3 regions of the Janthinobacterium sp. SUN026 genome follow, and region 2 is predicted to be linked to each of the others. Evidence: predicted binding sites of a transcription regulator. Region 2 holds the regulator's gene; each other region holds the start of a gene.

Region 1 (10,381 bases), on a different contig from region 2:
GCCGGCCTGCTGGCGGCCTCGGGCGCGGCGGCCATGGGCTGGGCGCTGGCCACGTACCAGTTCAAGTTTGCCTGGAGCTTCGCGCCCGGCGTATGGGCCTTTGGCTTGCTGGCCGGCGCCCTGTGCGCGATCGCCGGCGGCTGGCTGGGTTTGCGCAATGTCCTGAAACATCCGCCGCTGCAAACCTTGCGGGAAAGCTAGGCGCCCACGCTGTCGTCCGCCTGCGCGCGTAAAAATTGCGCGTAGGATATGACCGGCTGGCCCAGCTGGTGCGGCGGCACGTCGAACAGGGCCCAGAAATAGGTTTCGCGTCCCAGGCAGATGGTCGGCGCGGCGCAGTAGCGGAACCAGTTTTCGCCGATGTGCGCCGCATACATGCCGTCGCTGTCGGCATCGGAAAAGTACGGGATCACGCGCATTTCCAGCAAGGCCAGCAGCAGGGACTCGGGCGCGTCGCTGTCGCGCGCCATTTCGTACTGCGTGTGCAGGCTGCGTTCCGTCTCTATGATCATCAGGCGGGCCTGGCCGTCGCGCGTGAAAAACAGGATGCCGCAGGGATTCGGGAAAATATAGAACTCGACAAAGCCATGGCGCCGGCACAGCTCCTGCACGACGGCGGCCATGGCTTCGTCTTGCAGGAAACTATAGTCGTGCAGCAATAGCAAGTCGCGCACCGTGTCCGACTGCTGCAGGAAGAATTCGCGTTGCAGGGAAACGATTTCCTGTTCCAGGATATCGAGCGCATCGTCGTCGCTCTTCTTGATGTAGCGGTCGATCAAGCCCCGGTTGAAGGCCGTCACGGCCACTTTTTCATCGGCCGCGCCCGTAAATAAAATCTTCTTGCACGGCAAGTCCCGCACGGCCTGGCAGAATTCCAGGCCATTCATCTGCGGCATCGAATAATCGACCACCAGCACGGAAGGCACGGCAAAGCGCTGCGCCTGGCCGCTGATGCGCCAGATGCGTTCGAGGTCGAGCGCCACGTTGCGCTGGTCGCGCGGCAGGTTTTGCGTGTCGAAATTGACGTGCAGCGGCGTCTCGCCCGGCTGCGTGCTGTGGCGCAGCCAGTGCAGCGCGCTGCTGGTGTCATGAAAGGTCAGGCGCGCCAGCGCGGGGTCGAGCTGGAACGCCAGGCTTTTCAGGAAGGAATCGCTGTCATCGATCAATACGGTCAGGGTCGGATGGGAGTAGACGGGCAGTTGCATGCATCACCTTGCGGGGGAAGAGGGTTGTAAGCGGGCAGGCAGGGGCTGGGGAAATTCCAGGATGAAAATCGCATACGCATGCTCGCGCGACACGCAGCGGATGCGCGCCTGCCAGGCCGTGATGATCTGCCGGCACAGGGCCAGGCCGATGCCGCTGCCGTTGTGCACGGGATACGAATAAAAACGCTCGAAGATCAGCGGCAGGCGGTTCTTCGCGATGCCGCAGCCCGTGTCGATGAACAGCAGCCTGGGCACGGGGCGGGCGCCGTCGATGATGATGCGCACGCGGCCCTTGCCGGCCCGCTGGATGGCTTTCAGCGCGTTTCTCAGCAGGTTCAGCAGGATCACCACGCACAGTTCGTCCTGGCCGGCGAACTGGAAGTCGGCGCGCACGTCCACCTTGACGCGGCTGCGCTGGCTGTTGCCGGTGAATGGGTAGCGCTTCAGCACGGAATTCACCATCGCCAGCATCGACAGCGCCTGGCTGGGCTGCAGGTTGCGGTTCACGGCGCTGGCGCTCATCAGGAACAAATCGATCATGTGCTGCATGTGGCGCACTTCGAACTGGATGCGCGACAGGGCTTCCTGCAACGGCGGCAAGTCGTGCGTCTGGCCGGCCAGTTGCGGCAGCAGCCGGCGCATGCCCCGCACATTGGCTTCCACGCTGGTCAGCGGCGTGCGCAGCTCGTGCGCCACGGAACCGAGCCCGGCGGACAGGCCGGCCAGCCGCTCCAGTTCCAGCACCTTGCTGCCCACTTTCACCACGGACAGCGCGGCTATGGTGAACCAGTGCACGGGCAGCTGCTGCAGCACTTCACGCTGCAGCAGGAAGTCGCCTTCCCCCTGCAGGATGACGGCCAGGCAGGCGGTGCTGGTACCGATCAGGTAGGCGCGGCAAGCCAGCTTCGTTTCGAAATGAAACAGCACGACGAGGCCGATCAGCAGCGATTCGCTCCAGATGGACGACGCGTGGTTCATCAGAAACATGAAGGTAAAGAAGAAGGGCAGGATGTAGCTGAGCGCGAACAGCAGGTAGCGCGACAGCCAGCGGGCCGAGAAGTGGCGCGCAAACAGGCCGACCGCGCAGATGCCCACGCCCGTCAGGCGCAAGGTCAGGTTTTCATAGGCTTGCGGAAAAAAGTAATTCCACAGCAGGTAGTACAGCGGCATCGCCACCGTGCCCACGGCGGCCAGCATGGCGACCCTGCCGGCCAGGTTTTCATGGGGCATGCGTTCATGCAGCAGCGAATGGAGCAGGCGCCTGCGCCAGTGTGTCCATCGTCCTTGCAATTGCTGCGTCATGACTCTGCCTTGATTCTCTTCAGAACATTATCATCGCGTAAATTTTCCTGGTTGAACGGTTATCTCATCGGACATTGATATACGTCAATGGATGGGTTCGCGAGACGGTCAAGGCTTTAAGCCGCAGCAAACCTTTCCCTAGGAGAAAACTCATGACCATCGCTACCAGCTTGCACGCCCCATCCTTCGTCCGCGCCGAACACTGCTTGCCAGACTACATCGTGCGGCGCATGGATGCGCACCACGTCACGCGCATCGAAAAATTGCTGGGCGGCCAGCATCCCCATGCCTGGCAACCGACACCCGCCCATGCCATTTTCCTGGCCGGCAATGACTACCTGTCCATCGCCGCCGAGCCGGCGCTGGTGGCGGCCCAGGTGGCGTCGCTGCAGGCGAATGCGGGCGGCATGCTGATGTCGGCCGTGTACTTGCAGGAAGGCAGCGAACAGCACCGGCTGGAAAGCCGGCTGGCCCGCTTCATGGGCAGCGAGGACGGCATCCTGGCGCAGTCCGGCATGGCGGCCAACGTCGGGCTGATCCAGTGCATCGCCAGCCCCGGCATTCCCGTCTACCTCGACATGCAGGCCCACGCCTCGCTGTGGGAAGGCGTGCTGTCGGCGCAGGCCCAGGCCGTGCCCTTCCTGCACAACGACATGACGCACTTGCGGCGGCAAGTGGAAAAGCATGGCCGCGGCGTGATCGTCGTCGACGCCCTGTACAGCACCAACGGCAGCCTGGCGCCGCTGCTGGAATTGCTCGACATCGCCGAGCGCAGCGACTGCGTGGTGGTGGTCGACGAGTCGCACTCGCTGGGCACGCATGGCCCGCAGGGCGCGGGCCTGGTGGAGGCGTGGGGACTGGGCCACCGCGTGCATTTCCGCACGGCGTCGCTGGCCAAGGCCTTCGCGGGCCGCGCCGGTTTCATCAGCTGTTCCAGCCGTTTCAAGGGCTATTTTTTGTCCGAATCACGGCCCGCCATCTTCAGTTCCTGCCTGCTGGCGCATGAGCTGGCGTGGCTGGGCGCGGCGCTCGATTTCATCATGGCCGCCGATGGGCGGCGCGCCACCCTGCAACGCCATACGCTGCAGGTGCGCGCAGGCTTGCGTGAACTGGGCTACAACGTCAGCGATGGCACGGAGCAGATCATTGCGCTGGAAGCGGGCGGCGAACCGGCCACCCTGGTCCTGCGCCAGGCGCTGGAACGGCAAGGCATTTACGGCGCCATGTTTTGCGCCCCGGCAACGGCGAAGAACCGCGCCCTCGTGCGCCTGACCCTCAATGCGGGGCTCGACGGGGCGGCCATCGAGCGGGTGTTGGCGGGCTGCGCCGCCATCCGCGCCGAAGCGGGCGTGGAACACTGGCCGTCGACGCGGCGCCTGCGCAGGCTGGCGCTGGTGTAGCGTCGTCAGCCGGCCAGCCGGCCCAGGAGGGCTGAAAGCGCTCCCAGCTGTTCTGCCGGCGCATCCTGCAGCAATTCGCGCCCCACCGCCTGCGCGGTGGCGCTCGCATGTCCCAGCAATTCCTGGCCGGCGGCAGTCAGCACGGCATAGCCGACGCGGGCGTCGCGCGCATCGGCCTGGCGCGCCACCAGGCCGATCTTTTCCAGTGGCATCAAGGAACGCGTGACGCCCGAGGCCGTCAACGCCAGGCGCTCGGCCAGGTCGATGCGGCGCAGGCGCGCACCGGGCGCGCGCTGCAGCTGGTACAGCAATTGATAGTCGCTGAAGCTCAGGCCATGCAAATTGCCCAGGGCGCTGTCGAAGCGGCGCACGATGAGCGCCTGGGCGCGCGCCAGGCGCAGGCAAAAGTCCAGCGCGCCATCGGCGTCCGGCGACGGGAGAGTGTGATCGTTCATGGCGTCCATTTTATCCATTGCGAAATGCTTGAGTACGCAAGTGTAAAGCAATGCCGCTCAATACAGCGGCTGGCCTTGCTCCAGCCACTGTGCGCGGTGCAGTTCCAGCAGGGCGCCCAGTTCGGCGTCCGCATCGAAGGCGGGGTCGTCGGGCAGCTTGAGCGTATCGATGACGGCGCAGGAAAAGGCCGCCGCGCCGTCGCGCCGCCAGTCCGCCTGCAGCAGGGCGTTGCGGTGCTTGCCCAGGTTCAGCTCGAAGCGGTGGCGGTTCAGCATGCCGGGCGCGTTGCGGCTGCTGTCGAGCAAGGTGCGCCCGCTGGGCAAGTGCCGCAAGGCGATGATGCCCAGCGGCGGCGGCTGTTGCCGGTAGTGCGCTTTCAATGTTGCCTGTCGTGTCTTGTCCATGTTTTACTTCTCCCATGTCGTTTATTTAATCGTTTCCGGTCCGGCGATGCGCGGGATGGCGGTAAATAATGCCGCCGCCACGGCGGCTGCCAGCAGCAGGGCGCCGCCGCCGCAGAACAGCTCGCCAACGCTCAGGTGGCGCAGCAGCGCGCCCGTGGCCGCCGCCGACAGCGGCGCCAGTCCCAGGAAGATGCCCATGAACAGGGCCATCGCCCGGCCCAGCATGGCGGGCGCCACGCGCCGCTGTATCCACGTAAAGATGGCCACCTGCAAGTAGCCGCCCAGCAACCCTGTCACGGCCAGCAGGGCCGCGCCTTGCCAGGCCGAGCTGATTTGTCCCAGCGCCATCAGCAGCAGGCCGACGACCGCGTCGACGAGCAGCAGGGTGGCGCCGAAGTGGCGGCGCAGCCAGGCGCCGCCCAGGCTGGACGCCAGCATGCCGGCCAGGGTGCCGGCGCCATGCGCGCCCATCAGCAAACCCAGCGCGGAGGCGCCATGCAGGCGCTCGCTGGCCAGCACGGGCAAGGCCACTTGCAGCGGCCCCATGACGAAGAACGCCACCACCGCCCAGTACGCATAGCAGCTGCGCAAGGGAAGGTCGCGCCACACCATGGCCAGGCCCGCCGCCATGTCGCGCCACATGCCCTGCGCCGCCGCGGCCAGTGGCCGCAGGCTCACTTGCCGCAAGGTCCAGGCCGAGAACAGGAACGTCAGCGCATCGATGGCAAAGGCGGCGGCCAGCGCCGCCATGGAGGTTTGCTGCGCGCCATCGTGGGCGCCGAGCACGAGCGCCGCCAGCAGGGGGCCGGCCAGCAGGGACAGCTGGCGCGCGCCCATCTGCAAGCCATTGGCGTTCTGCAGCGATTGCGGCGGCACGGCTTGCGGCAGGATGGCCGTGCCGGCGGGAATGCCGAAGGCGGCCGCGATACCGAGCGCCAGCGCGGCCGCATACGCGAGCGCCAGGCTGGCCTGGTCCAGCAGCAGCAACCCCGCCAGCGCCAGCAGGATGGCGGCGTTCGCATATTTGCTCAGCAGCATCACGCGCCGGGGCGAATAGCGGTCGGCGATGGTGCCGCCCAGCAAAATCAGCACGGCGCGCGGGGCGCCCATCAGGGCCACGGCGATACCCAGGCTGAGGCTATCGCCCGTCAGGCTCAGCACCAGCCAGGGCAGGGCCAGCATGCTGAACTGGTCGCCCAGCATGGAGACGAGGCCGCCGCCCAGCAGCCAGCGGAAGTTGGTATTGCGTAGCAAAGGAGGTTCTGCGGTGGTGGGCATGGTTGACCTGTCCGTGTTTAAAGATTGCATGGTAGTTGATGAAAGCTTGAGTAGTCAAGTATATTGTTTTTTATGCCGGCAGCGGAAGCTGGCGACGCATGGGCCGCCGGCGCTTGCGCTATCATGGCGGCCATGACTGATACCACTGCCCCCACCCTCTACGAGACCATCGGCGGCGCCCCCGTGCTGCGTGAAATGGTCGACCGTTTTTATGACTTGATGGAACTCGAAGCCGAGTTCGCCGGCATCCGCGTCATGCATCCGCCTTCGACGGACGGTTCGCGCGACAAGCTGTATTTCTTCCTGACGGGCTGGATGGGCGGCCCGGACTTGTATATCGAGAAATTCGGCCACCCGCGCCTGCGCGCGCGCCACTTGCCCTACGCCATCGGCACCAGTGAGCGCGACCAGTGGCTGCGCGCCATGGCCTGGGCCATGGAAGACACGGGCATCGAAGAGTCCTTGCGCGTGCGCCTGATGGAATCGTTCTATCAGACGGCCGACTGGATGCGCAACAAACCTGACTGACACCCATGAGCCCAATCGAGTTTTACAGCCTGCTGGGCGCCGCCATCGTCGCCATCGTCCTGTTGCTATTGATCTTGCTGCGCCCCCGTGGCGCGGCCGGCGATGGCGCCACCACCCTGGCCCTGGTGCAGCAGCACCAGCAGCAAAGCCTGGAACGCATCGACCGGGTCGAGCGCGAAGTGCGGCTGCAACTGCAGGCGTCGGCACAGGCGACGCGGCAAGACCTGGCCACCAGCCTGGCGCAATTCCAGGCGGCGACCCTGCAGCAGCTCGACAGCCTGCGCACGCAGATGCAGGCGCAGGGAAAAGTCGGGCGCGAGGAACAGGCGCAAAGCCTGGCGCGCTTTGCCGACAGCACCAACCAGACCCTGGCGCAGCTGACGGAATCGAATGCGCAGCGCATGCTGGAAGTGCGCGCCACGCTGGAAAGCAAGATCCGCGACTTGCAGGCTGACAATGGCGCGCGCCTGGAAGAGATGCGCAAGACGGTCGACGAGAAATTGCACGCCACGCTGGAAACGCGCCTGACTGCCTCGTTCCAGCAAGTGTCGGAGCGGCTGGAAAAAGTCCACCAGGGCCTCGGTGAAATGCAGCAGCTGGCGCTGGGCGTGGGCGACCTGAAGCGGGTGCTCACCAACGTCAAGACGCGGGGAACATGGGGCGAAGTGCAGCTGGAAATGCTGCTGGAGCAGGTACTCACTGTCGACCAGTACGCGAAGAACGTGGAAACCTTGCCGGGCAGCGGCGCGCGCGTGGAATTCGCCCTGAAACTGCCGGGCCTGTCCGATGGCGGGCCGCCCGTGTGGATGCCGATCGATGCGAAGTTCCCCAAGGAACAGTACGAACGCCTGGTCGAAGCGGCCGAGCGGGCCGATGCGGACGGCGTGGCCCTGGCCGGACGCGAGCTGGAACGGGCCGTGCGGGGAGAAGCGAAAACCATCGCGGACAAATACCTGGCGCCGCCGCTGACCACCGACTTTGCCATCCTCTTCCTGCCCACGGAAGGCTTGTATGCGGAAGTGTTGCGCCGCCCGGGCCTGGCCGATGAATTGCAGCGCGTGCACCGGGTCAGCATCGCGGGGCCATCCACGTTGACGGCCTTGCTCAACAGCCTGCAAATGGGTTTCCGCACTCTGGCGCTGGAAAAGCGCTCGTCGGAAGTGTGGCAAGTGCTGGGCGCCGTGAAGACGGAATTCGGCAAGTTCGGCGACGTGCTGTCGCAGACCCGCCTGACCCTGGAAAAGGCGGCGAAGAATATCGAAAGCGCGGAAGTGCGCAGCCGGCAGATGGCGCGCAAATTGAAATCCGTGGAAGCCTTGCCGGGCGAGGCGGCCGCCTTGCTGCTGGGTAAGGCGGACGCGGGGCTGTCCGCCGAAGCGGACGGCGAATAGCACCGCCGCCGTTCAGGCCGCCGCCGCAGGCCGGCGGCGCAGCGTGGCGCAGACGGTCAGCGCGAGTCCCGCCAGCAGCATGGCCCACGTTTGCGGTTCCGGCACGGCGGGCAGGACGGACAGGCCGGTGGGCGGCAGCGAAGGCAGCATGACGGTGGGGTTGAATGGCTCGACGATGATGCTGCTGCCGCGCGGTGGCTGGCCACCGCCTATGCCCGACGGCAACATCGTGTCGCGGCTGCCGCGCACGAAATCGAAGCCCAGCAGGGGCAGGCCGGCCACCACGGCCGGCGGCGCCGCGCCTGTGAGCGAACCGCCATGCGCGGCGACGGGATGCTCGATGACGGGCACGCCCATTGCCGCCGGCGCGGCCGCTGCCGGCGTTGCACCGCCAGGCGCGGCGCCAACCGGGGCCGCACCAGCGCCGCGCGGCCCGGCCGCCGCCTGCGTGATGCGGCTGACATTGCGGCACACGGTGGGCACGAGGATGCAGGCGCCCTGCACGCAGTACACGAGTCCCCTTTCCTGCATCTGCTCGCTCCAGCCTGCCCGCGTGACATTGCGGCAGACGCGGCCTGGGCCGAAATGCATGTCGCTGATGCGCGCATCGTAATTGCCCTTGCCGCGGATGGCGTCGCGGCTGATCACGACGATTTCATCATACTGGCGCGCGCGCATGCGCGCCTTCAATTGCTCGCGCACCTGCGGCGCGATGTCCGGGTACCTGTCCACGGCGGCCACGACGTCGCCCATGAACGGGTCGGCGCCGGGGCGGTTCCAGCTGCAGTTGTCCAGCACGGCGGCCCGAGGGGCCCCTTTGGCGTAGGCGGGCGGCGGCGCGAGGGTCAATAGGCCAAGCAGGCAAGCCGCTCCCAGCATGCTGGCGCCCGCGTTCCAAGAGCGGTGTCTCATTATTAGTTTCCTCGTGAAAACAATATCAAAATTGAACTTTTCGTATAAGTTCGGATGTTATCACCTAAGAAACTTCAATATCAACAAATAAATAAAATAATTACAATTAGTGTTGTGTTTGTTGATATGTTATTTAAAGAAATAATTAACATTTTTATCTCAATAGCCGAGCAGTTTCCGGGAAGAAAATTGATTGCGAAGGGGCAATGCAAACGGCCCGCGTAAGGCGGGCCGTTCGGGAGGGGAAGCTTGGGGATGCGCCGCCGGCGGCGGCGCGGCAAGGGATGCTTAGATGCGGCCCGGGCAGGCTTGCGTATCGAAGGCGGGATAGCCGATGGCGGGCAGCTTGTGCAGCCAGGTGCGCATCAAGGTGCGCGCGCCTTGCGCATCGTACTGCCGCCCTTGCTGCAAGTCGGCGGCGAGCGTGTCCAGCTCTGCGCAGATCGATTGCTTGCCGGCCTGGGCCGCCAGCAGGGAGGCCAGCAGTTCCGGCAGCACGGACGCCGCCGGCGCCGCCTGGCGCGTGGCGCGGTAGTGCTGCCAGTAGCGCCCGGCGGCATCGCCATCAAAGCTGGGGACGAAACCGAACGTGGCGTCATCGCGGTGCAAGCGGTACACGGTGGGAAAGTAATGCGGGCCCGTCAGTTCGCCAGGAAAGCGGTCGCGCCGCAGGACGTCGATGGCCAGCGATCCGTCGCGCTCCATGCGCACGGGACTGGGCGCATCGTACTGGTCCACGCTCACCATGGCGGGTGAGTTGCCTTGCATGAAAATGATCTTTTGCGTGTAATGGCGCCCGCCCAGATGGCCGCACAGGGCGACGAAGCGGTCGTCGAGGGCGGTGACGGCCGCAACGGCGCCGCAGCCGGGCCGCAAGGGCGTGTTTTCCTGCCACACGAGCGCCTGGTCGCTGGTGCGCACGAGGCGGATGCGGCCCACGGTGTCGCCGTGCAAGTCACCGTGCGCATCCTCGATGTGTTCGTCGAAGCGCACCGTGTAGCCATTGCTGTGCACTTCGCCGGCGTATGCCGTCATGCCCTGCAGCAGGGCCAGTGCCAGTGCCAGTGCCAGTTTCATACCAATCCCTGGAACAGCACGATATCGACCAGGTCGCCTGCGGCCACGTGGCCTTGCGCTTCGTGCAGCACGATCATGCAATTGGCTTGCGTCATCGAGCGCAGGATGCCCGAGCCTTGCGCGCCCGTCACGCGCACGTGCTGGCTCCCGTCCGCACCGCGCTCGACGATGCCGCGCTGGTATTCCGTGCGGCCCCGTTTCTTGCGGATCGGCGCTTGCGCCGCCACTTGCAGCAGCGGCAGGGCGGACGTGTCCGCGTCGGCGCCCATCAGGCGCAGCAGGGTGGGGCGGGCGAGGAAATAAAACGCCGCCATCACGGCGACCGGGTTGCCGGGCAGGCCCAGCAGCAAGGCCGATTCGCCTTCGCTGGCAATCCGCCCGAAGGCCATGGGGCGGCCCGGGCGCATGTTGATTTGCCAGAAGGCCAC
Region 2 (10,381 bases):
GTCCACCGTGCAGTCCTCCATTGCCATGACCGCCATGGCGCGCGGCAACGTGCCGGCCGCCATCTGCAGCGCTTCGGCCTCGAACTTCATCGGCATTTTCCTCGCCCCCATCCTGGTGGGCTTGCTGGTGGCCAAGGGCGCGGAAAGCAAGTCCTCGGTGGACGCCGTGCTGTCCATCGTCCTGCAGTTGCTGCTGCCCTTCCTGGCCGGCCAGTTCCTGCGCCGCTGGATCGGCCGCTGGGTCGACCGCCACAAGGCCACCCTGAAGTACGTCGACCAGGGTTCGATCTTGCTGGTGGTCTATACGGCCTTCAGCGAAGCCGTCAGCGAAGGCCTGTGGCATACGATTTCGGTGGAAACGCTGGTGGCCCTGGGCCTGATCAGCCTGCTGCTGCTGGCACTGGTGCTGGGTATTTCGACCTTTGTCAGCCGCCGCCTGGGTTTCAACAAGGAAGATGAAATCGCCATCGTCTTTTGCGCCTCGAAGAAAAGCCTGGCCAGTGGCGTGCCCATGGCCAAGGTGCTGTTTTCCACGCGTTCGCTGGGCATGGTGATCTTGCCGCTGATGCTGTTCCATCAGATTCAGCTGATGATTTGCGCCGTGATCGCGCAAAAGTATGCGCGGCGCGACGAGGCGGCGGCGGTGCGCGTCTAGGGGATGGACGGGGTCTTGCTGCGCACTGGCCACGTCAGCGCGTCAAGCAAGGTGCCCGGCGCCTTGCCCGTGTCCAGCCCCGTCGGGGGATATTCTCCCGCGCGGGGAATATGGTGGGTGCCGAACAGCCAGTCGAAGACGGGGAACAGCCCCGCGAAATTGCAGTTGAAATGCTCGGCTTGCACCGAGTGATGAACGCGATGGTACTGCGGAGAATTGCACAACATCCAGTAACGGCCAAAGCCGACCCGGACATTCATGTGCGGGAAAACATGATACAAGCTCAGTATTCCGTACATTCCCAGAATCACTATATTGGTCTTGAATAAGATCCCCGCCAGCAGATAGATACTGAGTGCCTTGATGCCCGCTTCGGCCCAATAGTGCCGCGTCGTTGTGCTGGCATTCATGGCCGTATCGCTGTGATGGAAGGAATGCATGGCCCACATGGCGGGTACGCGGTGTTGCACGCGATGAAAGACGTATTCCAGAAAATCCATGGTCAGGGCATACGCGAGGAAGGCCGGCGCCAGCATCCAGCCTGAAGAGGCTAGATTGATGAGCCCGCCGCCGGCCGCATTGACAAGCTGTACCGTGACGATGGCCGTGAGCGGGGCCAGCATGGCGCCGCTGGCGGCATAGATGAGCATATACGCAAGATTGAAGCGCGACGCCCCCGAAGGCTGTTGCTGCAGGGGATGCCGCCTCTCGATGAGCAATGCCAGAAGGATGACCGCCAGGAGCATCAGGGGGCCAAGCAGTAGCGCTGCGTATCCCATCGTTTAACCCTGGAAAGTAGTGGATAGTTGTCTCTTGTTAAAAATAGTCCGCCCATTCCTGTCTGTCAATGTCATTGGCGTTGCCTTGACCCATGCAATGGCAGAACGCTATATATAAGTGTATATTACGCTCCTTGTTCACCGTTCACTTTACAAGGATACGATCATGCGCCTCACCTCCCTCGCCCGCCTGCTTGGCACCGCCCTGCTGGCCACCGCCGCCACCTCCGCCCTTGCCGGCGAAGTGGTGGTGTCGGCCGCGGCCAGCCTGACGAACGCGTTCAAGGATGCGGCGCAGGGCTACGAGGCGCAGTATCCGGGCAGCAAGGTGTCCCTGAACTTCGCCGCCTCGGGCGTGCTGCTGCAACAGATCGTCAAGGGCGCGCCCGTGGACGTGTTTGCCTCGGCCGACCAGGAAACCATGGATGCGGCGCAAAAGCAGGGCCTGGTATTGCCGGCCGACCGCATGGATTTCGTCGGCAACAGCCTGGTGCTGATCGTGCCGCATGACAGCAAGCTGGGTATCAAGAACTTGAGCGACCTGACGCACAAGAGCGTGACCCGCGTGGCCATCGCCAATCCGGCCAGCGTGCCCGTCGGCCGTTACTCCGAAGGCGCGCTGAAGAAGGCGAAGCTGTGGGATGCCGTGCAGCCCAAGGCCATCGGCACGCAGAACGTGCGCCAGTCGCTCGACTACGTGGCGCGCGGCGAAGTCGATGCGGGCTTTGTCTACGCCACCGACGCGGCCATCATGAAAGACAAGGTGAACGTGGTGCTGGACGTGCCACTGGACGCGCCCGTGCTGTACCCGATCGCCACCATCAAGGACAGCGCCAACCAGGCTGAAGCGAAGCGCTTCGTCAGCTACCTGCAGACGGCGCCGGCGCAAGCCATCCTCGCCAAGTACGGTTTCAAGAAGCCATAAGGTAAACGGACGCGCATGGATATCGCCTGGACCGCGCTGGCCCTGTCGCTCAAGGTGGCGGCGTGGGCCACGGCGCTCAATTTGCTGCTCGGCATCGGTACGGGCTATGTGCTGGCGCGCACGCGTTTTCCCGGGCGCGAGCTGCTCGACGCCCTCATGACCCTGCCGATGGTGATGCCGCCCACCGTGCTCGGCTATTACCTGCTGGTGCTGCTGGGCCGGCGCGGCACGATGGGCATCTGGCTGCAGGATAACTTCGGCATCAACCTCATCTTTACGTGGCAGGGCGCCGTGATCGCCTCCACGGTGGTCGCCTTTCCCCTCGTCTTCAAGCCCGCGCGCGCCGCCTTCGAAGCGGTCGACGGCCAGCTGGAGCAGGCGGCCCGCGTGCTGGGCATCTCGGAAATGGCGATCTTTTTCCGCGTGACCTTGCCGCTGGCCTGGCGCGGCATCCTCGCCGGCGTGCTGCTGGGCTTCGTGCGCGCGCTGGGCGAGTTCGGTGCCACCCTGATGGTGGCCGGCAGCATCCCCGGCAAGACGCAGACCCTGTCGGTGGCCGTGTTTGAAGCCGTGCAGGCGGGCCAGGATGAGGTGGCCAATACGCTGGTGCTGATTATCTCCCTGGTCTGCATCGTGGTGCTGCTGTCGGCGGGCCGCCTGGCGCCCGGACGCATCGCGCACAAATGACGCAGATGATGACGCCTATGCAACTCGACCTCGACCTCCGCGCCACCTTGCGCTCCGGCAAACGCCGCTTCGACCTGCAGGTGCAATGCACCTCCAGCAGCCAGCGCATCGCCATGTATGGCCCGTCCGGCGCCGGCAAGAGCATGACCCTGAAAGCCATTGCCGGCCTCTTCACGCCTGAGGCGGGCCATATCCGCCTGAACGGGCGCACCCTGTTCGATTCCGCCGCCGGCATCAATTTGCCGCCGCAGCAGCGCAATGTCGCCTATCTGTTCCAGGATTACGCGCTGTTCCCGCACCTGACGGTGCGCCAGAACGTGGGCTTTGGCCTGCGCCGCGGCTGGTTCAATCCGCGCGCGCGCGAAAAATTGCAGAAGGTCGAGCATTGGCTCGACGCCTTCCACCTGCAGGAACTGGCGCACCAGTTTCCCGACGAGTTGTCCGGTGGCCAGCGCCAAAGGGTGGCGCTGGCGAGGGCACTCGTGGCCGAACCGGCCGCGCTGCTGCTCGACGAGCCGTTTGCCGCCCTCGATCCGGCCCTGCGTGTCAAAATGCGCCTGGAGTTGAGCCAGTGGCAGCAGCGCCTGGACGTGCCCATGATCCTGATCACACATGATCCGGAAGATGCGCGCATTCTGGGTGAACATGTGCTTTACTTGCGTGACGGACAAATTGACAGCATGGAAGAAAATAAGGCATTGGGTGAACGCATTGGATAAATCAGCGGCAGCGGAAATCGGCCTGCAAGGCTCGGTATGGATGACGGTGGGCGGAGAAAACCTGGGCGGCGCCGGCCGGGTGGAATTGCTGGGCGCCATCGCCGAATGCGGCTCCATCACGCAGGCGGCCAAGCTTGTGAAGATGAGCTACAAGGCGGCCTGGGACGCCATCGACGCGATGAACAACCTGGCTGGCGAACCGCTGGTCGAGCGCCTGACGGGCGGCAAGGGCGGCGGCGGCACGCGGCTGACGCCACGGGGACGCCAGCTGGTCGACAATTTCCGTATCATCGAGCGCGAGCATGCCCGCTATCTGCGCCAGCTGGGCAGCCAGGCGGAAGGCATCGCCGACGATCTTTTACTCATACGGAGAATGGCCATGAAAACCACGGCACGCAATCAATTCCTGGGCAAGGTGACCGAACTGAAACAGGGTGCCGTCAACGATGAAGTCACCCTGGAATTGCCCGGTGGCCAGCACATCGTGGCCATCGTCACGCAGGGCAGCAGCGCCAGCCTGGGCCTAGTGCCGGGCGCGGAAGCGTTCGCGCTGATCAAGGCGTCGTCCATCATCCTCGTGACGGACAGTCAGGGCGCGCGTTTTTCCGCGCGTAACCAGCTGGCCGGGGTCGTGACGCGCGTGCAGACGGGCGCCGTCAACACGGAAGTGGTGCTGGACTTGCCGCGCGGCGGCACGATTGCCGCCATCATCACCAACCAGAGCAGCACCGACCTGGGCATCGAGCTTGGCAGCAACGTGACGGCCATCTTCAAGGCGTCCAGCGTGATTCTGGGCGTGCCCGCCTGATTTAATCCTGCAGGCGCGACAACCAATCCGCCGCCGCCGCCAGCGCCTGTTCCAGTTCCTGCGCCGTGTGCGCCAGCAGCGCCGGCACCTCGTCCAGGCGGCCCGCATCGATGGCTTCCTCGGTGGCGAACGCGGCGCGGATCAGGCGTTTCGTGCCTAGGGTGCCGACGGAGCCGCGCACGCTGTGCAGGATGCGCGCCACGTCGCTGTGGCGGCCCGCCTGCAACGCCGTTTCGGCCTCGCGCACGGGCGTCATGCCCTTGTTCAGCGCGTCTTCCACCATGCGCCGCAGCACGCCGCGCCCCTTCGCATCGCGTCCCATCACGCGCATCAGCGGCGCCATGGAAAACACTTCCTCATCGGCGACGCGTGCCGGCTCGGCCGTCTGCACTTGCGGGCGCTTGGGCAGGTGGCGCAGGATGACTTCCATCATTTCTTCCACCACCACGGGCTTGGCGATGAAATCGCTGATGCCGGCCGTCATGCAGCGCTCGCGCTCGGACGCCAGCACGCCGGCCGTCATGGCGATAACGGGCAGGTGCAAGCGCAGTTCCGTGCGGATGATGTGGGTGGCGCTGAAGCCGTCCATGATGGGCATCTGCATGTCCATCAGCACGATGTCGTAGCGCAGCGCTTCCGTGCGCAGCCGTTCCACGGCTTGCAAGCCGTCGCCCACCACGTCCAGGGTGGCGCCCATGTGTTCAAGGATGCCGCGCGCCACGGCCTGGTTCAGGTGGTTGTCTTCCACCAGCAGGAAATGCACGCCGGCCAGTTCCGTGCCCAGCGGCTGGTGCAGCATGCGCTGCTCGCCGCCGTCGTCCTTGGCGATCAGCGCCTGGTGCAGGGCGTCGAACAGGCTCGAGCCCGTGATTGGCTTCATCAGCACGACGTCGGCCTCGGCCGCGCTGGAGATTTCTTCCAGGTGGTTGCGGGCAAACGCGTTGACCATCACGACGATGGGCTGGCGCTGGCCGCTGGCCGCCTGGCGGATGGCCTTGGCCGTGGCCAGGCCATCCATGACGGGCATGTGCCAGTCGGCCAGCACCACGTCGTACGGTTGCTGCTGCGCCAGGCGTTCGCGGTACAGTTCGATGGCGGCAAAACCGGAGTCCACTTCGTCGGCCAGCCAGCCCCACGCCTCGATCAGCTTGACGATCAGTTCGCGCGTGGTGCGGTTGTCGTCGGCCACCAGCAGGCGCAGCTGGCCCAGCGCTGGCGTGCGCCGCGTTTCGGCCGGCTGCGCCAGCATCTCGAAGGGCACGCTGAACCAGAAGCGGCTGCCCTTGCCTTCGCTGCTGGCGACGGCGATGTCGCCGCCCATCATGTGGATCAGCTGCTTGCTGATGGCCAGGCCCAGGCCCGTGCCGCCGAAGCGCCGCGTGATGCTCTGGTCGCCCTGGGAAAACGCGGCAAACAGCTGCTGTTGCTGCAGTTCCGTCATGCCGATGCCCGTGTCGCGCACTTCGAAGCGCAGCCAGGCGCGGCCGTTTTCGTTCTCGGCCAGGCTGACGGCCACCACCACTTCGCCGCTCTCCGTGAACTTGATGGCGTTGCCGGCCAGGTTGACGAGGATTTGCTGCAGGCGCTGGGCGTCGCCCACGAGGCGCCGCGGCACGTCGGGCTCGACGGCGATGGCCAGTTCCAGCTCCTTTTCGCCCGCATTCATCGTCATCGTCGTGGCCAGGGTATTCATGACTTCGTCGAGGTCGAATTCGACGGGTGACAATTCCATGCGCCGCGCCTCGATCTTCGAATAGTCGAGCACGTCGTTGAGGATGCCCAGCAGCGACTGGCCCGCCACTCTGACCATGGTCAGATACTTGCGTTGTTCTGTGTCGAGCCTGGTATTGCCCAGCAAATACACCATGCCCAGCACGGCATTGAGGGGCGTGCGGATTTCATGGCTCATGTTGGCCACGAAATCGCTCTTCGCGCGGTTGGCCGCCTCGGCCCGGTCGCGTTCCTGTTCCAGCTCCGCCGCGCGCGATTCGAGTTCCTGCTGCAGGCGGTCGCGTTCGCTCATCAGGCCGTTGAACGCTTCTGTCAGTTCGCCGATTTCGTCGCGCTGCTGCACCGGCACGGGCGTGAAGCGGCTGCCGCTGGTGCGCAGGGCTTGCAGGGTGTCGCGCAGGCGCACCAGCGGCGACAGCAGGCGCACGGTGACCCAGCCCAGCACAAAGGCGGCCAGCAGCGAGGCGAGGATGCTCCACAGCACCAATCGGTACAGCACGCCATCGAACGGTTCGAAGGCATCTTCGACGGGGAGCGAGGCGGCCAGCAGCCAGTTCACGGATTTCAGGCGCTTGAAGCTGTTGACGGCCGTGATGCCGCGGCTGTTGGTGCTGACCATGCTGCCTTCGCCATCTTCCTTCAGCAGCTGGGTCGTCGTCAGGTTGGCGTTCGGCTTGCGCGGTTGCAGCAAGCGGCTGGTATCGGGGTGCAGCACGTAGCGCGGCACGGCGCCGCGCGTGAGGATGAAGTAATAGCCGTTCTTGCCGATCTTTTCCGAGCGCAGGCGGCCCAGCAGGTTGTCCTTGTACAGGCGCAGCACGCCGATCACCACGCCGGCCACCTGGCCATCGGCGGCCAGCACGGGCGCCACCATCTGCACGATGGGCATGCCGCTCGACTTGCCCAGCATCGGTTCGGTGATCATGGGCTGGCGCGTGCGCAGGACGGTCTGGAAATACTCGCGCTCGGCGACGTTGATGCCGGCGCGCCCCGCTACTTCCGGCATGTCGGCCACGACGGCGCCATGCGCGTCGAGCACCAGCACGTCATCGAACAGCACCAGCATCGAGCGGCGCGAATAGTATTCGCGCAATTGGGCGGGCCGGGCGATCAATTCCGGCGGTTGCTGCCTGGCCGTCAGGGTGACGATCTGCAGCAGCATGCCCAGCTTGTCGTCGAGCTCGGCGGCGGTGCGGGTGATCAGGGACGATTGCTGGCTCAGCAGGACTCGGGTGAAGTCGTCGCGCATGTGCTGCACCTGGATCATGGTGACCAGCGCGATCATGGCGATCGAGGTCAGGCTGGTGGCCAGCGCGACTTTTGCTTTAATGCCGAGAGGCTTCATGATTTCCTTTTCAGTACCGGGCGGCACAGGCGGCAGATAATGCTGTCAGGAATTTTCCTATCAATACCCCAGCTTGGCAAGCGCCACCGCGCAAATTGCCCGCCCCATACGGGCTTTTGACGATGTTGCCATATAATTAAAGGCTGGACGTCGTTTATTCGCCGAATTTACGGTGAAATTGGCATACGGCAACCCTGTATGCGGCTGTATGCAGTAAACTTGTTGTTGCATTTTCTAAAAGGTACCGACATGACTGAAGCGCTACTCACTCCAACCTTGCCCACCGTGAACGTGGAGGCGTTGCGTGCGCGATGCTCGACCTGCAGCATGCATCAATTGTGCCTGCCGATGGGCCTCGATGTGGGCGACATGGACAGGCTGGATCAGATCATCGGCCGCCGCCGCAAGATTGTGCGCGGCGCCTCGCTGTTCCGCATCGGCGACTCGTTCCAGAACCTGTATGCGATCCGCCTGGGGCATTTCAAGACGTACCAGATCAATCCGGGCGGCGAAGAGCAGGTGACGGGCTTCCAGATGGCGGGCGAACTGCTGGGCATGGACGCCATCAGCGCCGACCGCCACCACTGTAATGCGGTGGCGCTGGAAGACAGCGAAGTGTGTGAAATCCCGTTTTCCAGCCTGGAACAATTGCTGGGCAATATGCCGACCCTGCTGCGCCATTTCCACCGCATGATGAGCCAGGAAATCACGCGCGAGCAAAGCGTCATGCTGTTGCTGGGCAATATGCAGGCGACGCAGCGCTTTGCCGCCTTCATCGTCAACCTGGCGTCGCGCTATGAAGCGCGCGGCTATTCGGGCAGCAATTTCCAGCTGCGCATGTCGCGCGAGGAAATCGGCAACTACCTGGGCCTGACCATCGAGAGCGTCAGCCGCCTGCTGTCGAAGTTCAAGAAGGAAGGCTGGCTGCGCGTCTCCAACCGGGAAATTGAAATCCTGCAGCCGGCGAAATTGAAGGCGATTACGGCCGGCACGGACACCTGCAAGTAACAGCACCGTCAAAACCTGCTGCACGTCGCGCTTTGCGGCCTGCGATGCTCGCTGTGCTATAGCACAGCTGCGCTTCTCAACCACAAATCACTGCCGCTCGCTACGGTTTTCCCGGCGCTGTACGTTATAGCTCTTCATCCGCATGCAGCGCGATGCTGCGCTGCAGGGGCCAGGTCCAGATGCCGGACAGGCGCCACTCGCGTTTGTCGTTTTCCACCAGCACTTGCCAGCGGCTGCGCTCGAGCATCGGCAGCGCCACGGAAAAATTGCCGGCCGCGTCGGGCTGCACCAGCACCTTGATATCCTTTTCCGGCAGGGTCGCATGCGCCAGGTGCAGCTGCAAAGGCGCCTGATAGGCCTTGCCGAAGCTGTGCACGGAACCGGTCAGGCGCGCTTGCGCCACGTCATACGACAGGCGCGTATCCATCGCCAGGTCGCTGGCGATCGTGTCGCGCTTCAAATCCTGGTTGATCGCCTTGCCCTGCTTGTAATAATCGCCCACCACCAGCGCATCGGGCTGCGTAAACGCGATATAGCCCATGAAGCTGCCGACGACCACGGACAGGCCGGGGCCGATCATCAGCAGCCATGGCCAGCGGTGCTTGTACCACGGTGCAACGGGTGCTTGCAGTTTCAGACTGTCGGACATGATATTTCTCCTGTTTAATCAGCCAGTCCCCGCATGGGGACCGGCCTTCCTGCAACTTCGTGGCGGCGGCGAGGGCACCCGGTCCCCGTCCGCCTTTCCTTGTTAACGTGGCACGATGAATACCGCGCTTTCACGCACATGCAGCGATGGGTCGTCCAGCGATTGCAATTCGATCGCAATCTTGTTCGAGCCCTTCTCTCCCACGCCGTGCGGCACGCGCAGGCGGATGGGCCAACCCAGCGTTTCCGTCGGCTGCAAGGTCACTTCTTCGCGCGTCAGCAAGGTCAGGCCCGGCAAGCCGGAAGCGCTGATTTTGAAATGCTGGCTTTGCTCCGATGTGTTCATGATCTGCAGGCGGTAGACGTTTTCGATCATGCCGTCTTCCACTTCGCGTCCCATCGAACCGCGGTCGCGGATCACGTCCATTTTCAGGGGCGTGCGCAGGGCCAGCGAAGTACACACGGCGATGATGATCAGGGCCAGGATGGAAGTGTAGATCAAGACGCGCGGGCGCATGGCGCGCTGGCGTATCTGCTTCGAATTGAAGTTGTTTTCCATCGCATGGTCGGTACTGTAGCGTACCAGTCCCCGTGGCCGGTCGACCTTGTCCATCACGCTGTTGCAGGCATCGACGCAAGCGGCGCAACCGATGCATTCATACTGCAGGCCGTTACGGATATCGATGCCGGTCGGACACACCTGCACGCACAGGGTACAGTCGATGCAATCGCCCAGCTTGTCGTTGTTGCCGGCCTTCTTGCTCATGGCGCCACGTGGTTCGCCGCGCTTGGCATCGTAGGTGATGATCAGGGTGTCCTGGTCGAACATGGCGCTCTGGAAGCGCGCGTAGGGGCACATGTATTTGCACACCTGCTCGCGCAGCCAGCCCGCGTTGCCGTAGGTTGCCAGGCTGTAGAACAAGACCCAGAACCATTCCCAGGGACCGAAATTGAGCGTGGTCACCGACTGTGCCAATTCCTTGATCGGCGTGAAGTAGCCGACAAAGGTAAAGCCCGTCCACAGGGCGATGGCGCCCCATACCAGGTGCTTGGCCGTCTTCTTGAACGCCTTGCGC
Region 3 (10,381 bases), on a different contig from region 2:
TTCGATCACGTAATCCGTAAAGCCGTGAATATTGTGGGCATAGATATAAGAAATATGAATCAGCGCCGCGAACACGCGCTTGCTCACCCCCTTGTCGATGGCCAGGCGCGACGGTTCGCACAGGCGCCGGCCTTCCTCGCGCAGGATGTCGAGCTTGTCGCGGAAGTTTTCATCGGCCGGCAAGCCGGTCTCGTCATTGTCGAGGCACAGGGTCATGGTGCCGACGGTGGTGCCGGCCGTTTCCGCAAACAGCGTGATTTTATTCAGGGCATGCGCGATGCCGGGGTCGACGGCATAGCCGCGCCAGCCGTACATCTTGCGGATCAGCAAACTGGCCGCCTCGCGCCGGCCGCGCGAATTGGCCATGCGGATATGAAAGCGCTGCAGGTCGAGCTCATGCTCCATGGCCGGATCGATCTGCCCCTCGCCCACCACCAGGTCATTGAAAGTACCGGGCGTGTCGAAGGAAATAATGGGTTCATCTTCAAAGCTCATCTTGTCCTCACGTTCATCGGCCGCCGTCGAGACGGACTGAAGCCAATGCCTTGTGACAAGAGAAAAACTGGAGAAGTTCCCGCGCCAGGCAAAAAAAACAGAAGAAATATGCTACTTAATAGCAAAATTTCATGCTGAAATTTGCCTGCAAGTACAAAATGACAAATATAAGTGCTGTTTTGATATTGCCGAGTCCGCTATTAAAAGAAGCTCTCCGGTATCAGCAGCACGTCGCCCGGGCGCATCATGACGTTGGCGGAAATATCGCCACGCTTCAAGAGGTCGTCGAGGCGCACGCCTAGCTGCTGCTGGTTGCCTTCCCGCATGCGGATGATGCTGGCCTTGTTGCCGGCCGCAAAATCGGTGATGCCGCCCACGGCGATGAGCACGTCCATCAGCGACATGCCCAGCCGGTACGGCAGCGCCTGCGGCTTGGCCGCTTCGCCGATGACGCGGATCTGCTCGCCATACGGGCCCGAGAAATTGGTGACGATGACCGTCACCACGGGCTGCTGGATGAACTTGCCCAACGCTTGCTCGATGTCGCGCGCCAGCTGGGTCGAGGTCTTGCCGCTGGCGGGCAAATCCTCGACCAGCGGCGTGGTGATCTTGCCGTCCGGCCGCACGGCCACCGTCAGCGACACTTCCGGATTGCGCCAGACGATGATGTTGACAGAGTCTCCCGGTCCGATCAGGTAGTCGTGCATGGGCGCGCTGTCGTCGGAGGGCGCCAGCGGATGGGACGTGCGGCAGGCGCCCAGCAAGCCGGCGGCCAAGCCCAGGCCCAGCGTGTTGCAGACAAATGCACGGCGAAACGGATTCATGCGGAGCCTCTTCGAGTCGATGGCGCGTCCATGGCCGGCCCCGCAGAACCAGCCTGGGCCGCGAACTTCCTATGATTATTAAAACCCGGCAAGTCAACCTTGAGGCGTATCAAGAAGCAATCATCTTGGGAAATTTTGCCTCTCAGCCGCCCTATACTTTGCTTACTCAACAGGCAAGCATTTGTTGCAAGACGCCGTCGCCAGCCCATCGACCGTGCAGCACCGTCACTTGAAGGAAGCGACATGGAAGAATTGATACAGCAATTGCTTTCCAGCCTGAAAGGCATCTGGAAGTACCGCTGGCATGCGGTGCTGGTGGCGTGGCTGGTGGCCGTCGTCGGCTTCATCAAGGTGATCACCCTGCCAGACGACTTCCAGACGTCGGCGCGCGTGTTTGTCGATACGCAAACCATCCTCAAGCCGCTGATGGCCGGCATGACCAGCGTGCCGAACACGGAACAGCAGGTGGCCATCATGAGCCGCACCCTGCTCAGCCGTCCGAACGTGGAGCGCGTCATGCGCATGGTCGACCTCGACCTCGATTCGAAGACCATGCGCGAACACGAGGCCCAGCTCGACGACCTGATGAGCCGCATCAAGATCACGGGCACCAACGCGTATGACATCTACACGATCAGCTACAGCGGGCGCGACCCGAAGCTGGTGCGTGACGTGGTGCAAAGCCTGCTCACCATCTTTGTCGAAGGCAGTTTCCAGGGGAAAAAGGGCGATTCGCAAAAGGCGGTGCAATTCATCGACGAGCAGATCAAGAATTACGAGGACAAGCTGAGCGCGGCGGAAAACCTCGTGAAGGAATTCAAGATCCGCAACAACCTGCTGCTGCCGCGCCAGGGCATCGACTATGGCAGCCAGCTGCTGATGTCGTCCGATAGCCTGAACAATGCCAAGCTGGAACTGGTCGAGGCGGAGCAGGCCCGCAAGGCCATCCAGAGCCAGATCGAAGGCGACGAGCCCGTGCTCGACCTGGAACCGAACGCATCGGCCATCGCGAATCCCGAACTCGACGAGCGCATCGCCACGCTCAACAAGAACCTCGACAGCCTGCGCATGCAATTTACGGAACTGCACCCCGACATCATCTCCTCGAAGCGCCTCATTGCCCAGCTGGAAGAACGCAAGATCGAGGAAAGCAAGCTGAAGACGGCGGCCGGCGACCCCGGCAAGAACTACAGCCCCATGCTGCAGCAGCTGAAGGTGGCGCTGACGGATGCGGACGCCAAGGTGGCCGCCATCCGCGCCCGCGTGCAGGAATACAACGCGCGCAATGAACGCCTGCTGGCGCAGAGCAATGCCGTGCCCGAGGTGGAATCGCAGCTGGCGCAGCTGAACCGCGATTACATCATCAACAAGGAAAACTATGAAAAGCTGATCGGCCGGCGCGAAGCGGCCAAGCTGTCGGGCGAACTCAGTTCCACCACGGAAATGATGGCCTTCAAGATCATCGACCCGCCCACGGTGCAATATGCGCCCGTCGGCCCGAACCGCCCGCTGCTGTTCAGCGCGGCGCTGGGCGCGGCCCTGGTGGCCGGCGTCGCCACGGCCTTGCTCATCAGCCAGGTGCGTCCCACCTTCCTCAGCCCCGCCGAACTGCGCGACGCCACGGGCTTGAACGTGCTGGGCACGGTATCGATGAACTGGACGGCGCTGCAGCAAGTGCGCCGCCGTCGCGCCCGCTACGGCTTTGGCGCCTGCCTGGGCAGCCTGTTCGTGCTGTACGGCGGGGTCATGACGGCCGCGCTGCTGAAATTCTAGATCCCGGGGGAGCGACGATGAGCAGCAAGGACAGCGGCAAGCAGGAACCCACCATCCTGGGCGTGGCCGAGGCCGGCGTGCCGTACGGCGCGGCGGGTGCGGATGGCGCGGATGCGGCCCGGTCGCCCCAGTACCGCCCCCTGAACCTGGCCCGGCTGGCGGAGCAAGGCATGCTCACGCAGGAAGGCGGACGCAGCTCGGTGGCCGAGGATTTCCGCATCATCAAGCGCCCGCTGCTGCGCCAGGCGCGCGCCAGCGGCGCCGAGGCCATCCGCCACGGCAACCTGATCGTCGTCACCAGCGCCATGCCCGGCGAAGGCAAGACCTACTGCGCCGTGAACCTGGCCATGAGCATCGCCATGGAAATGGATATCACGGTGCTGCTGGTCGATGCCGACGTGGCGCGCCCGTCCGTGCTGAAGGTGCTGGGCCTGCCGCCGGAGCCGGGCTTGATGGACGTGCTGCTCGACCCGCAACTGGCCATGGGCGACGTGATCCTGAAAACCAACGTGGCCAACCTGAGCATCCTGCCCGCCGGGCGCAGCAACAAGCATGCGACGGAATTGCTGGCCAGCCGCGCCATGAGCCGCCTGCTGGCGGAAATTGCCAGCCGCTACAGCGACCGCGTCGTCATCTTCGATTCGCCGCCCCTCTTGATCACCAGCGAGGCGCACGCGCTGGTCGGGCAAATGGGACAAGTGGTGATGGTGGTCGAGGCGGAAACGACGACGCAGCACGCCGTCAAGGAAGCGCTGCGGCAGATCGAGTCGTGCGAACACATTCATTTGATCTACAACAAGACCAAATCGTTCCCCGGCAACGACTACTACGGCTATGGCTATTACGACTAGCGGCCGGGTTCCGCTGCCGCTGCTGCCGTTCCTGTCCCTGCTGCTGCCCCTGCCGGCCGGCGCCGTCGACTGGCTGGTGAAACCGTCGCTGCGCCTGCGCGAAAGCTATACGGACAATGCCTTGCGCGCGCCGTCCGGCCAGGCGCAATCGGACTTCATCACGGAAATCGCGCCCGCCATTGCCCTCATCGGCACGGGCCCGCGCCTGCGCGTGCACCTCGATTACAGCTGGCGCAAATACCTGTCGGGGCAGCGCGCCGATACGGATACCCACGAACTGCACGCCTCGGCCGACGCCGAGCTGGTGCAGGACTGGTTCTTCATCGATGCGGACGCCAGCGTGAGCCGGCGCAACATCTCGCCATTCGGCCCGCAACTGATCGACGGCCTGCCCGACACGGACAATGCCAGCACCGTGCGCACGACGGGCATCAGCCCCTACCTGCGCCACCGTTTCCGCGGCCTGGCCTCGGCCGAGCTGCGCTACACGCGCAACACGGTCGACAGCGGCGGCGACCTGCTCTCCGTGCACAGCGATGAACTGGAGTTGCTGCTCAATGGCGAGCCGCGCGGCAACGGCTGGACCTGGAACGCCAGCCACGACGTGCGCCGCACGCAGGACAGCAAGCTGGCGCCCGTGCGCATGCAGCGCAGCAGCGCGGGCTTGCGCTATCCCATCAACAGCAAGTGGGCGGCCACGGTCACCGGCGGCATGGAAAAGGAAGGCTATCTGTCGACCAGCGGCAAGGCGCCGGCGGGCCGCTTCTGGTCGCTGGGCGGCGTGTGGACGCCGTCGCCGCGCACCAGCGTGGCCTTCAGCACGGGCAAGCGCTTCTTTGGCACCACCTACAGCCTGGACGCCACCTTCCTGCAGCGCCATACCAACTGGCAACTGAGCTACGGCGAAAACATCACCACCATGCCGACGCAGTTTTCGCGCCTGGGCGACCGCGATGCGGGCCGGCTGCTCGATCAATTGTGGCGCGGCATCTTTCCCAATGCGCGCGACCGGCGCTTGCGCATCGATGCCTTCCTGCGTTACGCCAACAGCCTGGGGCCGGAACGGGGCGCCATCAATTACTTCAGCCACCGCTATTTCCTGCAAAAGCAGCTGAAGCTGACGATGGCGCGCGCCACGGCGAAAAGCACGATGATCGTCGGCGTCACGGCCGTCGACCGCACGGCGCAAACGGCCAGCGGCATCGACAGCGGCTTGCTGCCCGGCGTGGAGTTCGGCAGCGAAGACCGCACGCGCCAGGTCGGCGGCAACCTGGGCTGGGGCTGGCAAGCCAATTCGCGCACCACCGTCAATGTCAATGCCGGCTACGCCGGCGTGCGTTCGCTGAGCGCGCCCCGGCGCGACAACAACATCACCTTGACGGCCGGCTACACGCGCATCCTGCAGCCGGACATGACGGCCAGCATCGACGTGCGGCATACGCGGCACGCCAGCAACCGCGGCGGAGACTACCGCGAAAACGGCGTCAGCGCCACGCTCACCATGCAATTCTAAGGAGCCCGCAATGTCCGACCCATCGCTGTCATCCGCCGCGCCGGCGCACCTGCTGTGCGTGGTGGCCGCGCGCCCCAACCTGATGAAGATGGCGCCCATCCTGGCCGCCCTGGCGCGCCATGCCCCCGCCGTGCGCGTGACCTTGCTGCATACGGGCCAGCATTACGACACGGCCATGAACGAACAGCTGTTCATCGACCTGGACATGCGCCCGCCCGACATCGCCCTCGACGTCGGCTCCGGCAACCACGCGCAGCAGACGGCCGAGATCATGCGCCGCTTCGACGCCGTGCTCGACGCCCATCCGCCGCTGGCGCCCGATGCCGTGCTGGTGGTGGGCGACGTCAATTCCACGCTGGCCTGCGCGCTGGTGGCGGCCAAGCGCGGCACGCCCGTGATCCACGTCGAGGCGGGCTTGCGCAGCGGCGACCGGCGCATGCCCGAGGAAATCAACCGCGTGCTGACGGACCAGTTATCCAGCCTGCTGCTGACCAGCGAGGAAGGCGCGCGCGCCAACCTGCTGCGCGAAGGCATCGCCGCCGAACGCATCCACTTCACGGGCAACGTCATGATCGACAGCCTGCGGCAGCAGCTGCCGCGCGCCATGCCGCCCGCCGCCACCCTGCGCGCCCACGGCCACGCCTGCCCGCCCGCGTATGGCCTGTTGACGATGCACCGGCCGTCGAACGTGGATGACCCGGCGCAACTCGAAGCGCTGCTGCAGGCGCTGGGACAGCTGTCCCGCCAGCTGCCGCTGCTGTTTCCCATCCACCCGCGCACCCTGGCCGGCCTGCGCCTGGCGGGCCTGGAAGCGCAGCTGGCGCGGCATGCCATCGTCAGCCTGCCGCCGCTGGGCTACCTGGAAATGCTGGGCCTGATGCAAGAGGCGCGCCTGGTGCTGACGGATTCGGGCGGCGTGCAGGAAGAAAGCACGGCCCTGGGCGTGCCCTGCCTGACCCTGCGCGACACGACGGAGCGCCCCGTCACCGTCAGCGACGGCACGAATACCCTGGCCGGCACGCAGCCGGCCGCCATGTTGTCGCTGGCGCGGGGCATCCTGGACACGGGCGGCAAGCGCGGTCGCCTTCCGCCCCTGTGGGATGGCCGCGCGGCCGAGCGCATCGCCGCCGTCGTCGCGCCCTGGCTGGCGGCGCGCCGGGGGCCGCCATGACGCCGCCGGCCATGCTGCGCAATGCGCTGACCATCGACGTGGAAGACTATTTCCAGGTGTCCGCCTTCGCGCCGCACATCGCGCGCGCCGACTGGCCGCGCCTGGAATGCCGGGTCGAGGCGAATATCGAGCGCATCCTGCTGCTGCTGGAAGGCCGGCGCATCCACGCCACCTTTTTTACCCTGGGCTGGATCGCCGAGCGCTATCCGGCCATGCTGCGCCGCGTGGCGGACGCCGGGCACGAAGTGGCCAGCCACGGCTATGCGCACCTGCGCGCCTGCGACCAGTCGGCCGCGCAATTCGCCGACGACGTGCGCCACAGCAAGACCATCCTCGAGCAAATAACGGGGCTGGCCGTGCACGGCTACCGGGCGCCCAGCTTTTCCATCGGCGCGGCCAACCTGTGGGCCTTCGACGTGCTGCAGGAAGCGGGCTACCGCTACAGTTCCAGCATCTACCCGATCCGCCACGACCACTACGGCATGCCGGACTCGCCCCGCTTCGCCTGGCGCCCGCGGGGACCGCAGGGCGTGCTGGAATTGCCCGTCAGCACCGTGCGCCTGCGCGGGCGCAACGTGCCGGCCGGCGGCGGCGGTTATTTCAGGCTGATGCCGTATGCACTGTCGCGCTGGCTTTTGCGACGCATCAATTCGCGCGACGGGCAAGCTGGCATATTCTATTTTCATCCTTGGGAACTCGATCCCGGCCAGCCGCGCCCGGCGGGCCTCGACGCCAGGACGCGCTTTCGCCACTACCTGAACCTGGGTCGCATGGAAGCGCGGCTGGCGCGCCTGACGGGCGATTTCTCCTGGGACCGCATGGACCGTATTTTTCTGGAAAGCACATGATGCACGAGGCCAGCCTTCCTCCCGACCCGCTGCATGGCAGCGCCGCCATCGCCGTGCGCTCGCTGCAGGGGCACGAACATGCGCGCTGGGACGCCTTCGTCGATACCTGCCCGGAAGCGACCTTCTTCCACCGCGCCGGCTGGCACACCGTCATGCAGCAGGGTTTCCGGCACGACAGCCATTTCCTGTACGTGGAACAGCACGGGCGCATCGCCGGCGTGCTGCCGCTGGCCCATGTGCGCAGCCGCCTGTTCGGTTCGTCCCTCGTTTCGCTGCCCTTTTGCGTGTACGGCGGCATCGCCGGCGGCGGCGCGGCCGTGCGCCAGGCCCTCGACGGCGCGGCGCTGGCGCTGGCCCGGCGCCTCGGCGTGGGCCACCTGGAATACCGCTGGCGCGAGGTGGAACAACAGCCGGACGCGGCCTGGCTGCACAAACCCCTGTACGCCACCTTCCGCCGCGCCTTGTTCCCCGAGGCGGAACAGAATTTGCTGGCGATCCCCCGCAAGCAGCGCGCCGTCGTGCGCAAGGCCATGGCGGGCGGCTTGCACAGCGCCATCGACTATGACCTCGAGCGTTTCTACCCGCTCTACGCATCCAGCGTGCACCGGCTGGGCACGCCCGTCTTCGCGCGCCGCCATTTTGCCCTGCTGCGCACGGTGTTTGGCGGCGATTGCGAGATCCTCACCGTGTATCACGGCCAGCAGGCGCAAGCGAGCGTGCTGCTGTTCTATTTCCGCGACGAAGTGCTGCCGTACTATGGCGGCGGCAGCGTGCTGGCGCGCCGCACGGGCGCCAACGATTTCATGTACTGGGAAGCGATGCGCCGCGCCAGCGCGCGCGGCTGCCGCCTGTTCGATTTCGGCCGCAGCAAGCTCGGCACCGGGGCATACGATTTCAAGAAGAACTGGGGTTTTACGCCGCAGCCGCTGCCGTATGCGTGCCGGCTCGTGCGCGCCAAGGCGTTGCCGGAAGTCAATCCACTGAATCCGAAATACGCGCTGTTCATCCGCGCCTGGCGCCGCCTGCCGCTGCCGCTGGCCAACCTACTGGGGCCGCACATCGTGCGGCAACTGGGCTAAGCAAGGGGACATACCATGCGCGAACTGCTCTTCCTCGCCCACCGCCTGCCGTATCCGCCCAACAAGGGCGACAAGATACGTTCGTGGCACATGCTGCAATACCTGAGCCGGCATTTCCGCGTGCACCTGGGCTGCTTCATCGACGATGACGACGACTGGCGGCACGCCAAAAGCGTGGCCGCCCTGTGCGCCAGCACGCGCTTCATCGGCTTGCAGCGCGGCACGGCCCGCTGGCGCGCCATGCAGGCGCTGCTGTCGCGGCAAGCCATGAGCGTGCACTATTACCGCGATGCGCGGCTGCTGCAATGGGTCGACGGCTTGCTGTCCGGCGGCAAGGTGCGCCATGCGCTGGCCTTTTCCGGGCCCATGGCGCAATACATCGACGGCAGCGCGGGCCGCGCCCTGCACCGCGTAATCGATTTCGTCGACGTCGATTCCGACAAGTGGCGCCAGTACGGCGACAGCAAACCCTGGCCCATGTCGCTGCTGTACCGGCGCGAAGCGCAGCTGCTGCTGCAGTACGAACGCCACATCGCCCAGCAGTTCACGGCCGCCAGCTTCGTTTCGCCGGCCGAGGCGGCCCTGTTCCGCCAGTGCGCGCCGATGGCGCGGCGCAAGACGGGATACTTCAACAACGGCGTCGACACGGCGTATTTCACGCCCCAGCCGGCCCGGGCCAGCGTGTATCCGGCCGGCGTGCAGGCGCTGGTGTTTACGGGCGCCATGGATTACTGGCCGAACATCGACGCCGTGCAATGGTTCGTGCGCCACGTCTGGCCCGCCCTGCGGCGCGAGTTTCCCCGGTTGCAGTTCTATATCGTCGGCAGCGCGCCCGTGTCCGCCGTCACGGCGCTGGCCAGGGTGGCCGGCGTGGTGGTGACGGGCAAGGTGCCCGACATCCGCCCCTACCTGGCGGGCGCGGCCCTGGCCGTGGCGCCCCTGCGCATCGCCCGCGGCGTGCAAAACAAGGTGCTGGAAGCGATGGCGATGGGCAAGATCGTGCTGGCCACGCCGCAGGCGCTGGAAGGCATCGCCGCCCAGCCGGGCCTGGAACTGCTGCTGGCGCGCGACGAGGCCGAATTCATCCACCATGCCGCGCGCGTGCTGCGCCATGCCCAGGACGGCGCGGCCGAAGCGAGCGGCGTGGCCATGGGCGCGGCGGCGCGCCAGCTGGTCTTGCAGGATTACGACTGGGAGCGCAACCTGCACGGCCTGGGCGCCATGCTGGGCATATCGGCTGAGGCCGAGGCCGGGTCGAATACGCCGGCCGGCGGCGCCTCCGCGCCGGTGCTGCCCGTGCGGGAACCCTCCACATGAGCGTGCAACTCGACCCGGTGGCCTGCTTGCCGGAGGCGGCCGTCCGGCCGGACGGGCATGGCCAGCGGCATGCCCTGCCGCTCCTGCTGCTGGCCCTGGCCGCCGTCGTGTTGCTGTACCACGCCACCTTCTGGTCGATGCTGGAACTGTGGTCGCGCTCGCAAACCTTCGCGCACGGCTTCTTGATCGTGCCCATCAGTTGCTGGCTGGCCTGGCGCCGGCGCGCGCGCCTTGCCGCGCTGGCGCCCCAGCCGTCGCGGCCGGGCTTGCTGCTGCTGGGCGCGCTGGGCCTGGCATGGCTGCTGGCCGACGCCGCCAACGTGCCCGTGGTGGAACAATATGCGGCCACGGCCATGCTGCCCGCCTGCGTGCTGGCCATCCTCGGCTGGCCGGCCGTGCGCCTGCTGGCCTTTCCCCTCGCGTATCTGTTTCTCGCCGTGCCGTTTGGCGAAGTCTTCCTCGAACCGCTGATCGACTTCACGGCCGCCTTCACCGTCACCGCGCTGCAGT

What was found. Region 2 encodes FNR, which switches genes on or off when oxygen is low (the NO sensors DNR and NnrR bind a similar motif). Its sites were predicted from a motif close to TTGATNNNNATCAA; they were not measured.
Region 1: a site for FNR is predicted at 2,582-2,595, ahead of cqsA (alpha-hydroxyketone-type quorum-sensing autoinducer synthase). Genes of this name have one in related genera too.
Region 3: a site for FNR is predicted at 1,419-1,432, ahead of OX459_RS11115 (XrtA system polysaccharide chain length determinant). Genes of this name have one in related genera too.

What each region holds. Positions count from the first base shown of each region.
Region 1 covers NZ_JAPQNU010000001.1:821,830-832,210, forward strand. The annotation lists gene OX459_RS03745 (FtsX-like permease family protein) at 1-201, shown strand, start outside; gene OX459_RS03750 (response regulator) at 198-1,205, opposite strand; gene OX459_RS03755 (HAMP domain-containing sensor histidine kinase) at 1,209-2,507, opposite strand; gene cqsA (alpha-hydroxyketone-type quorum-sensing autoinducer synthase) at 2,660-3,907, shown strand; gene OX459_RS03765 (MarR family transcriptional regulator) at 3,913-4,380, opposite strand; gene OX459_RS03770 (GIY-YIG nuclease family protein) at 4,420-4,767, opposite strand; gene OX459_RS03775 (MFS transporter) at 4,789-6,045, opposite strand; gene OX459_RS03780 (group II truncated hemoglobin) at 6,178-6,573, shown strand; gene rmuC (DNA recombination protein RmuC) at 6,579-7,964, shown strand; gene OX459_RS03790 (MHFG family PEP-CTERM protein) at 7,977-8,876, opposite strand; gene OX459_RS03795 (hypothetical protein) at 9,165-9,953, opposite strand; gene glp (gephyrin-like molybdotransferase Glp) at 9,950-10,381, opposite strand, start outside.
Region 2 covers NZ_JAPQNU010000003.1:726,128-736,508, forward strand. The annotation lists gene OX459_RS18010 (bile acid:sodium symporter family protein) at 1-655, shown strand, start outside; gene OX459_RS18015 (sterol desaturase family protein) at 652-1,401, opposite strand; gene modA (molybdate ABC transporter substrate-binding protein) at 1,601-2,359, shown strand; gene modB (molybdate ABC transporter permease subunit) at 2,375-3,046, shown strand; gene OX459_RS18030 (ATP-binding cassette domain-containing protein) at 3,064-3,765, shown strand; gene OX459_RS18035 (TOBE domain-containing protein) at 3,806-4,573, shown strand; gene OX459_RS18040 (response regulator) at 4,575-7,649, opposite strand; gene fnr (fumarate/nitrate reduction transcriptional regulator Fnr) at 7,899-8,657, shown strand; gene OX459_RS18050 (FixH family protein) at 8,782-9,306, opposite strand; gene ccoG (cytochrome c oxidase accessory protein CcoG) at 9,409-10,381, opposite strand, start outside.
Region 3 covers NZ_JAPQNU010000002.1:295,350-305,730, forward strand. The annotation lists gene OX459_RS11105 (long-chain N-acyl amino acid synthase) at 1-495, opposite strand, end outside; gene OX459_RS11110 (XrtA/PEP-CTERM system exopolysaccharide export protein) at 696-1,319, opposite strand; gene OX459_RS11115 (XrtA system polysaccharide chain length determinant) at 1,563-3,092, shown strand; gene OX459_RS11120 (XrtA-associated tyrosine autokinase) at 3,110-3,943, shown strand; gene OX459_RS11125 (TIGR03016 family PEP-CTERM system-associated outer membrane protein) at 3,927-5,456, shown strand; gene wecB (UDP-N-acetylglucosamine 2-epimerase (non-hydrolyzing)) at 5,467-6,627, shown strand; gene OX459_RS11135 (XrtA system polysaccharide deacetylase) at 6,624-7,475, shown strand; gene OX459_RS11140 (FemAB family XrtA/PEP-CTERM system-associated protein) at 7,475-8,554, shown strand; gene OX459_RS11145 (TIGR03087 family PEP-CTERM/XrtA system glycosyltransferase) at 8,570-9,871, shown strand; gene xrtA (exosortase A) at 9,868-10,381, shown strand, end outside.